3 regions of the Williamsia phyllosphaerae genome follow, and region 2 is predicted to be linked to each of the others. Evidence: predicted binding sites of a transcription regulator. Region 2 holds the regulator's gene; each other region holds the start of a gene.
The links. Region 2 encodes LexA, which represses DNA repair genes until DNA is damaged. Its sites were predicted from a motif close to CGAACANNTGTTCG; they were not measured.
Positions count from the first base shown of each region.

Region 1: IEV93_RS11900 (HNH endonuclease signature motif containing protein) is a predicted target of LexA. The motif match lies at 1,999-2,012, and genes of this name have one in related genera.
Region 3: IEV93_RS16460 (HNH endonuclease signature motif containing protein) is a predicted target of LexA. The motif match lies at 1,670-1,683, and genes of this name have one in related genera.

Region 1 covers NZ_BMCS01000001.1:2,546,523-2,549,797, reverse strand. Annotated here, with positions in the region: gene IEV93_RS11905 (putative immunity protein) at 1-240, shown strand, start outside; gene IEV93_RS11900 (HNH endonuclease signature motif containing protein) at 248-1,906, opposite strand; gene IEV93_RS11895 (class I SAM-dependent methyltransferase) at 2,272-3,141, opposite strand; gene IEV93_RS11890 (THUMP-like domain-containing protein) at 3,153-3,275, opposite strand, start outside.
Region 2 covers NZ_BMCS01000003.1:318,405-321,679, forward strand. Annotated here, with positions in the region: gene IEV93_RS20035 (TetR/AcrR family transcriptional regulator) at 1-146, shown strand, start outside; gene IEV93_RS20040 (SDR family NAD(P)-dependent oxidoreductase) at 175-1,044, opposite strand; gene lexA (transcriptional repressor LexA) at 1,103-1,780, opposite strand; gene IEV93_RS22565 (LysM peptidoglycan-binding domain-containing protein) at 1,982-2,503, shown strand; gene nrdR (transcriptional regulator NrdR) at 2,696-3,202, shown strand; gene hrpA (ATP-dependent RNA helicase HrpA) at 3,173-3,275, opposite strand, start outside.
Region 3 covers NZ_BMCS01000002.1:552,403-555,677, reverse strand. Annotated here, with positions in the region: gene IEV93_RS16470 (SDR family oxidoreductase) at 1-569, opposite strand, end outside; gene IEV93_RS16465 (MerR family transcriptional regulator) at 644-1,018, shown strand; gene IEV93_RS16460 (HNH endonuclease signature motif containing protein) at 1,692-2,999, shown strand; gene IEV93_RS16455 (3'(2'),5'-bisphosphate nucleotidase CysQ) at 3,094-3,275, opposite strand, start outside.

The sequences.
Region 1 (3,275 bases), on a different contig from region 2:
GCCGCGTACTCAGCCGGTCAGGCCGCCTGCGTTGCTCACGTTCCCGAACACGACCTCGGTGCGGCGGCGTACGCCATCAAGGCAGTGATGTCGGCGGCAGGTCCGACCGTCGACCCGGCCGAGGTGCGGTTGGCCGAGCGGGATCGGCAGCTCGCGCAGCTACCGACCCACCTGCGCGAGCTGGTGACCGAGGACCAGGCCCGGCGGAACAGCATCTGCTGGAACGTGTTCGATTCATGACTCCGAATCATTCACGCCGACCCAGGGGCGCATAGACCGCCGGACGTCGTGGCCAGTTGATGTCGGGGGTGCCGGCGGGTCGCGGTATTCGTTTCACGAGCTGATACGCAATGTGATGTTCGATGCCCGCCGGCGGTGGTCGTTGCGGCGCGACCGGTTTCGACCAGGGGTCCTGGCCAGGTGTCGTGACGGGCGGGGTGTCAGGTTCACCCCAGGGGGCGTCGGGTGCGATGTCGGCCGTGGCCGGTTCCGTGTTCAAAGTGGCCTCACCGGTGTCGGCCCATGGGTCATCGTCACCGTGTCGGTCGAGGAGTTCGCGGATGTGGTGTCGGTGGTTGGCGTGGATTTCCTCGGGTGGGTCGGTGTTGCGGCGCCAGCCGTAGCGTCCGCGGTCGGGGCCGGTGGTGATTTTATCGGTGGTCCATTGGTCGGGGTTGGGTCCGACGGCCCGGTTGTGCGGTCCGCATGCGGGGGCGAGGTGGTTGACGTCGGTGGTGCCGCCGTCGGCCCAGTCCTTGTCTGCGTGGTGGATTTCGCAGTGCGCGAACGGGGTGGGGCAGTCCGCTGCCCCACAGCCGCCGTACTTCGCGAACAGGACGAATCGTTGGGCTTGGGAGGCGAGGCGGTGGGCGCGGCCGAGGAACAGTGGTTCGGCGGTGTGGTCGTCGAACACCGCCAAATGCATCTGCGCGCGGGCCGCCAGCGTCAGCACGTCGGTGATGGGGAGGTCGGTGCCGGTCGCAGTGTTCGCGACCCCGGCGCGGTCGCGGAGCTCACTCTCGGTAATCGAGATGATGATGTGCGGGGGTAGTCCGCGATGCGACGCACCGAGCAGGCCGCCGTCGGCTGCGCACTGCAGCAACGCCTTCAGCGCGTCATGGTTACGTTGCGCCACCGACCGCGAATCGCGGCCGGCAGCCTCGCGTAGCAGGTCGGGGTCGATGTCGGCGGTATCGCCGCGCGGAGACTGATCGTCGTCGGGGTTGTTCATCCCGGGCGCGGCCCACGCCGCGAGCACCACCTCGAACAGCGCCCGCGTCGTCGGATCCAACGTCCCGGAGAGCTTCGACATCAGCTGCGCGTCCTGGGCGCTGAGGGACAGTCTCCGGTTGCGGGCGCGGTCACGGTCGTCGGTCAGGGTGCCATCGGGGTCGAGGTAGGCCAGGATCCGGACCCCGAGCTGGGTGATCTCCCGCGGCGTCAACCGGCGGCCTTCGGTGGCCAACGCGGATTCGGCTTTCGCTGTCTCGTCGGGGTCGACCGCGGCCGGGACTTTCGCCAATACGTCGAGGATGGCATCGACATGCTCGGCACCCAGGTGCCCGTCGGCGAGGCCGGCTGCGGTGTTCGGGGCCCGGGGTGGGAGCAGTTCCCCGGTCATCGCATGCATGGCTTCGAGGTGTTGCACGGCACGTAACCGTCTGCGGGGGCGGGTGATCCGTAACCGGGTCGAGCAGAAATCGATCAGGCTCTTCGACCCCGACACCCGGAAAGCCTCCCGATCAGACACGTCGAGGATCCGTCGGTTGCCGATCGATTCCATCCGCCGCACCACCCGCTCATGACGCTCGGCCAACTCCGCGACCACCGCATCGCTACATGCATCCGACGAGCCGGCCGCGATTTCGTCCAGGAGCTGTTCGAGCGCAGCGTAATTCGCCTCCAACACAGACACGGTATCGGTGTCAGACGTCTCGGCGATGGTCACGAAGCACTCCTCCCCAGGCGCGGCTACACCTCGAGACTACCACAACTACTCGAACACGTGTTCGAAGAATCGAAGTCTTCCCGCGTTCTGGGGATGGTGAAAAGCCGCTGACGGTGCGGAAAGCACTCATCGAGTGTGCGTCGTATTGCAGCATGTCTCGCCTATCGCTGCCAGCACACTCGATGGTGCTTTCCACACAGTCAGCACGTGCAGCGCGCTTTCCACACAGTCAGCACGTGGGGCGCTTTCCACACAGTCAGCACGTGGGCGCTTTCCACACAGTCAGCACTGGGGCGCTTTCCACACAGTCAGCGCGTGGGCGCTCAGCGCGTCCGGACTGCACTGACGATTCGGCTCGCGCGCAGTGCTTGCGGGTCGTCGATCCGCATATCCGTTGTGCCATCGGTGTATTCGTCGACCACCTCGGCGGCCGACCGGTCGTCGATCTCCCCGAAGCCGAGGCCGGCCAGCTTCACCCTGAGATCGGTCGGTGTGAAATAGCTGAGCCAGGGCTCCCCGGCCGCGGCGAGACGATCCGCGCGCTCTCGAAGCCGCGACACGTCCTCGTCACCGGTCGGCGGTTGGAGATAGTCGAACACGACCTCGGCCGGCCGGGCCTGACCGGCGATGTAGTCGAGCGTCGCATCGACTGCGTCCGAGGTCAGGTAGTACACCACGCCGAGCCACACGAAGACCGTCGGATCGGACCTGCTCATCCCCGCCGACTCCAATTCGTCTGCCAGGAGGTCTGTCTCGAAGTCGACCGGCACGAAGGTCACCGGCTCGGGGACGTCGACGCCGGCCTCGGTGAGACGGCGACGCTTCCACGCCTGGGTCGCGGGATGATCCACTTCGAACACCCGCAGGCCCGCGCGCGGATTCCGGAGCGAGAACGTGTCCATACCCGCACCGAGCACGACGACCTGGCGCACACCCCGCTCCCAGGCCGCCGCGACGCGGTCCTCGGCGAAACGCGCGCGGGCGGCGAAGAACAGTCGCCGTGGCCACTGCATGGCCCCGACCACAGACTTCTCGACGGCTGACTCGCTCATCGTGGACAGTTCCTCGGGACCGACTCCGAGGATGCGCGCCGCGTACGGGTCGGTCAGTATTCGCGGGCGATCGACCATCTGGTGGTACGCACGGGCGTACGCGGTAGCGAGCGCCGTCCGACTGGGTCCCGAGTCGTCCATGCCTCGCGAATCTACGCCCTGATGCCGGCGGACCCGGCGCGAACCCCTGCCTCACAGATGAACGCGACACCGCGTCTGCCGATGCGGGTGATGACGACCGCCAACGACTGCGAGCCACGCAATTTCAGACGGCT
Region 2 (3,275 bases):
TGGTGGCGGTCGGGCTCGTGGGTGCTGTCAACCAGTTGCTGGTCGACTGGGTCCTGGGCAACGGCTCGCACGATCCCGACGCGATCCTGTCGGTGTGCACCGGTCTGTTCGCCGCATCGTTCGAACGGTTCTACGACCGCGCCTGATCGGGGTCCGGTCGAACTCGACTGCGCGTCAGCGCAATCGACGGCCCGACCGCGTCTCGACCTGTCGGACGAGATCGATCAGCGTCGTATCGCGACGCAGTGAGCGGTCCAGCAACGGGTTGATGATGCCCCGCAGCGTCGCGACCGGGATCCAGCGGCGCGGGATCTGTACGCGCGCGGCACGTCGTTCGATGCCGGCGGCGACCGCACGCCCCACCCGCTCCGGGGCGATGGGGGTGCGCAGCGGGGCCGGGAACGCCCGGGCCACCAGTGCGGTCGCGAGGTCGTCCTTGCCGAAGGCGACGTCGGCGATCGGTGTCGCCACCCACCCCGGGTACAGGACGCCCGCGGAGGCGCCGTGTGCCGCCAGCTCGACGCGCAGCGCACGGCCGATCTGTTCGACCGCGGCCTTGGTCGCCGCGTAGGGCGCGTTGACCATGCCGTTGAGGTACGCGTACGTCGAGGACGTGATCAGCACGTGCCCCTGCGACTCGACGATGTGCGGGAGGGCGGCACGGACGGTGTTCCACACCCCGGCGAGGTTCACCGCGATCACGCGTTCGAAGGTGCCGTCGGCGACGCTGAGCACCGTGTCGGCGGACTCCCCGCTGGAGATGCCTGCGTTCGCGTGCACCACGTCGATGCGGCCGAAACGAGCGGCGGCGGTGTCCATCACGTGACGCAGATCGTCGGGGGAGGTGACGTCGGCCCGCAGGGCCAGCGTCCGTGCGGGGCCGAGTTCGCCGGCCACCGCATCGACCGAGGCCTGGTCCAGATCGACCAGGACGACGATCCCGCCCCGGGCGTGCAGTTCGCGCGCCACCGCCCGACCGATCCCGCCTGCGGCCCCGGTGATGACGACGACCGCACCGGACAGGTCGATCTTCTTCTCGCTCATGGGGTCATTGTGACACGCCGTCGGGTCAGATCGGCGGGTCGAGGTCGGCCGTGACGCCTCAGATGCGCCGCATGACGGTGACGACCTTGCCCAGGATCGCGGCCTCGTCACCGGGGATGGGGTCGAACAGCGGGTTGTGCGGCATCAGCCACACCGTGCCGTTCGTGCGTTTGAACGTCTTGACCGTGGCCTCACCGTCGATCATCGCGGCCACGATGTCGCCGTTGTCGGCGACGTTCTGCTGACGCACGACGACCCAGTCGCCGTCGCAGATGGCGGCGTCGATCATGGACTCACCCACCACCTTGAGCATGAACAGGGCGCCGTCTCCGACCAGCTCACGGGGGAGTGGGAACACCTCCTCGACGGCCTGCTCGGCGAGGATCGGACCACCCGCGGCGATCCGTCCGAGGACCGGCACGTAGGTCGGTGTCGGCAGGGCGTCGGTCTCCGGCGTGATGTCGGCGGGATCCTGGTCCTGGACGTTGACCGCGCGAGGGCGGTTGTGGTCGCGCTTGAGGAAGCCCTTGCGCTCGAGTGTGCGCAACTGGTGGGCGACCGACGACGTGGACGTGAGGCCGACGGCATCGCCGATCTCGCGGATGCTCGGTGGGTAACCGCGCTCGCGAACCGACGCGCGGATGACCTCGAGGACCTTCGCCTGCCGTGAGGTCAGATCGGCCTCACTGATGGGTCCCTCGGCGGCCTCGGTGGTGCTGACGGTGGTGTCGGACACGGTGTCCCTCCTGTCGCGGCCCGCCGTCGACGGGCCTGTGGGGCCTGTTCGAGAAGCGCGCGGACCTGCTGTCACCTGGGACAGTAGAGGACTTGATAACAACTTTCAAACATTTGTTCGATCGTGTCGGGACTTTGTCGGACCCCCGTGTTCTAATCGAACATACGTTCATTCGAACGTCTGGTCGATGAGGAGAACGTCATGAATCAGACTCTCACGCGTCACACGAGCACCACGGTCACTGCGCCGGTCCGTACGTCTGACACCGTCCGCCGAACCGCGGTGCACGGCGCTCCCGCGCGTCGTCGCGCCACCACCGGCGGTCTGCGCCCCGACGTCCGCCGTCCCGCGGGTCGCCGTCCGGAGGTCGCCCGCCCGCGGACCGGCGCGGCGTGCGGAGACGCCCGGCGGCAGGCCCCGCCGGCGCTGCGGCCCGCCCCGATCGGTTGGGCGGTAGCCGTCGTCGTGGGCATCGGGCTCGCGATCGTGATGTGGATGATGGTCGTCAGCGGTTCGGTGTTCGCCGACTCCACCGCGCCTGCGGTCAGTGGTACCGAGCTGGTGCACGTGCGCGGAGGCGAGTCACTGGGTGAGTTGGCCGGGCGGGTCGCGCCGGATCAGCCGATGTCGTCGGTCGTCGCCACCATCAAGGACCTCAATCACCTGAGCGGATCGGCGATCACCGCCGGCCAGCCGCTGCTCGCCCCGACCTACCTGCGCTGAGTCGTCCCGGTGATGTTCGAGGACAGTCGGCGGGTGCGTCGACCACCCGAGGTCACCGCGACCGTTCACGCCGTGTCCGGGCTCGGATACGCACCGGTATCCTGGTCACCAGGGGTTCGTCTCGGACTCCGCGTCGACGCCGAGGGTGTGCCCCCGTCGTCGCGCCCACGGATCCGGCTCGAGGACACACCGATGCATTGCCCCTTCTGCAAGAACGAGGACACCCGCGTGGTCGACTCGCGTGTTGCCGACGAGGGCCAGGCGATCCGCCGGCGCCGCTCCTGTTCGGAGTGTGGTCGCCGCTTCACGACGGTCGAGAGTGCGGTGCTCGCGGTGGTGAAGCGAAACGGCGTCACCGAACCCTTCAGTCGCGAGAAGGTCATGCTGGGCGTTCGACGGGCGTGCCAGGGCCGTCAGGTCGACGAGGACAGTCTGAGACAACTCGCCCAGCAGGTCGAGGACTCGGTGCGGGCGTCGGGATCGGCCGAGATCCCCAGCAACGAGGTGGGTTTGGCGATCCTGCAGCCCCTTCGTGAACTGGACGAGGTCGCGTACCTTCGTTTCGCGTCGGTCTACCGTTCGTTCGAGTCGGTCGAGGACTTCCAGCGCGAGATCGACGATCTCCGTGCGCTCCCGTCACGCGCCGCGAACGCCCACGCGACGGCCGGTTCAGCCGCGGAGGGCGTCGATCGCCCGTAGTATCCGTTTCTCCGACACCGGGTATGCCGTTCCGATCCGCTCGGCGAACAGCCCGATCCGGAGTTCCTCGACC
Region 3 (3,275 bases), on a different contig from region 2:
TCGTTCTTGAACACGTCCCATCCCGACATCATGTCGGTGTCGGTGGAGGCGAGGAACGCGGTGAGCACCTGGGTGTCCTGGCCCGCCAGTTCCAGCCGCATGCCGTCGTTGGCCGACCACGCGGCGGCCTTGGACGCGGCGTACGAGCCGGCTCCCTCGAACGCGGTCATGGCCAACACGGAGGCGACGGTGACGACGGCGCCGCCGCCGGCACGGGCAAGTGCCGGCGCGAAGGCGCGGGTGACGAGCAGCGGCCCCCAGAAGTTGGTCTCCATCTCCAGTCGCATCTGATCGAGGTCGCCGGTCAGCAGGCCCTGCCGCGCCGCGACACCCGCGTTGTTCACGAGCACGGACACGTCGGTGGCCTTCTCGGCCGCAGCGGCGACGGACGCGGGGTCGGTTACGTCGAGGGCGAGGCCCACGACGCGGTCGTCGTCCAACGGTGTGAGGCCGGATCGGGAGGTGGCGTAGACCCGTCGGGCTCCGGCGTCGAGCGCGGCATGGACGAGTGCGGCGCCGATTCCGCGGTTGGCTCCGGTGATCAGGATTGTCGAGTTCTGTAGGTTCATGGCTCGAGCGTAGGATCTGACATCGATGTGAGGTTCAAGTCCTCGAGCTGTGATCTACGTAACAGGGAGTCGCCATGCGTATCGGTGAATTGTCCACGCGGACCGGATCGTCGGTGCGGTCCCTGCGGTACTACGAGGAGCGCGGACTGATCGCCGCACGCCGGACCGGTGGCGGGCACCGTGAGTTCGACACCGTCGCCCAACAGCGGGTGGAGACCATCCGCTGCCTGATCGATGCCGGTGTCCCGACGCGCGACATCGAGGAGATGCTGCCGTGCGTGCACACCGGTGTCACGACGCCCACGACCATGGATCGACTGTCCGACGCGCACCGACGGCTCTCGCAGCAGATCGACGACCTGCTCGAGACGCGCGGCCACCTCGAGATCGTCATGGACGACGTGCGCGCGAACATCGCAGCCAACGGTGAACAGCAGTTGGCCGGCTGACCCTCGGTCGAAGGGCAGCGGCGCGTGACTAGAGAGTCCATGTCCACGGGCGCGTGCCCATGGACATGGTCGTGGGTACTCGCGTAATCGCTTGCTTTGCAACGCAATTCGATCGGTATTATCTCTCTCGGCTTGCCGATGGTGACCGTCGCCATGGGTTCGGGGAGGAGGGCGGACGCACACATCGCCGATGATGGTTTGTGCTCGAGCGTCGCAGTTCACCAGTCGAACGGCCACGTCGCCCACCTTTTCCGCGACCTGGAGTCTTACGCGGGACCGATCGCGGTCTGCTTGCGGTGCGTCGGTGGTCGTGGTCGTGGTCGTGGTCGTGGCGCGGCGATCGCCAACTCCCTGAACAGGTGGCTTCCACCCGTGCGAATACGGACGTACGGCAACACCGTGGTGCATGCGAATCCGTCGAACGCGGTGCTCCGGATATGAACGCGGTCGTCTGCGCCGACGGATTGGGTACGACCACCACACTGCCTCGGCGATGCGCCGCGAACGTGTCGCAGCATGTCGGAGTATCAAGTTCGGCCGCTCCGATGGCGGCGGGTGAACAACGCGTCTGTGAACGTTCTGCTATCTGTGGATAGCTTGAATTCACTGGTGTTCAACAACATTCACTGAAATCAATGCTTGCGCACCGTTCGAACATGTGTACGATGGAGTCATGAGTCGGGGGACACTGATCGAGATCGCCAACGAGTTGGTCGATCAATACGGTTGCAGGGACACTGTTGTCGATGACAGCGATGATCGGATCGTGGAAGCGATCCGGGGTGCGGTCGCGCTACGGGCGGTTGCTGATGATCTGCTGGCGCGGTTGACGTCGCAGGCCGAACGCGTGGGTGTCGCCAAACATGCGGGAATGTCGCTGCGGGAGTTGTTGAGTGCCAATGGTGTAGCCCCTGCGCTCGCATCACGTCTGATCCGCCTGGGCCGCGCGATTCACGTCCTGCCGCGGGTGGCTCGACACAGTCGCGACGCGACGCTGTCGGCCGAGCATCTCGATGCTGTCGCTCGCGGTGTCGAACATGTCGTGCGGCGGACCGGGGAACCCGTCGACTCCGAGACGATCGCAGCGCTGGAGGTCGATCTGGTCGGGCAGGCGGTCGCCGGCACAACCCCTGCGGCGATCGTGGAGCGTGCACGCACGGCGGCGATCGAGCTGACCGAGTGCGAACCCGGTGGGGACGAGCCAGATCGGGTGCCGCCGGCTGAGGATGCCGCGCTCAACGAACTCGGCTGGCACACAACCGATGACGGTCGGTTGCACGGCACCTTCGAGTTCGACGCGCTGACCGGAGAGCGGCTGATCACTGCACTCGACACAGCATCCCGGCCACGACCCGAACCGGACGGGTCCGAGGATGCGCGACCTGCTGCGCGACGACGCGCGGATGCCTTCGGTCAGCTTCTCGAGTGCGGCACTCGAGGACTGTCCCCGGACGCGCTGTCGGGGCCGCCGCACACCGAGATTCTCGTGACCATCCCGCTCGACATCGACATCGCCACCACCGCAGTCAACGCAAGCACCGCGTCGCTGACGTGGATGGGGCCGATCACCGAACTGTCCGCGAAACTCCTCGCGTGCGACGCCCGGTTGGCCGGCGTCGGCGTCGACCTCAACGGGGCGCCGGTCTCCGTTGCGGCGCCCGAACCGCGACTGTTCACCGGAGCCGCCCGCAAGGTCGTCCTGCTGCGCGATCGGTGCTGCATCAAATGCGGGGCGCCCGCATCGTGGTGCGATGTCCACCACATCGTCCACCATGCCGACGGGGGTCCCACCACCGTCGACAACGGCTGCCTCCTGTGCCGGTCCTGCCACACCGCGGTCCATCACGACGGCTGGCAAGTGATCATGGGCGCCGACCGACACCCCTGGCTCATGCCGCCCGCCAGTGTCGATCCCCGACGACGACCGCTACCCGCCTACAACCGACGAACCATGCGAATCGACGACCCCATCGCCGCCTGACCAGCTCAGCCGCGAAACAGACCACCCGAAAACATGCACCCGCCCCGCGGGACCGCATCAGCTCTTTGACAACTCCACAGTGTGAGTCGCCACCTCAGAACACGAAGGCGAGCATCTCGATGATGTCGGCGGCGAGTTCGGTACGGCAGATCAGGAAGTCCGACATGTACGAGCTGCGCTGGTTGTAGACCAGAGGTGAGCCGTCGATGCGGCTGCAGTGCAGACCGGCAGCCAGCGCGACACCGACCGGCGCACAGTTGTCCCACTCGTACTGGC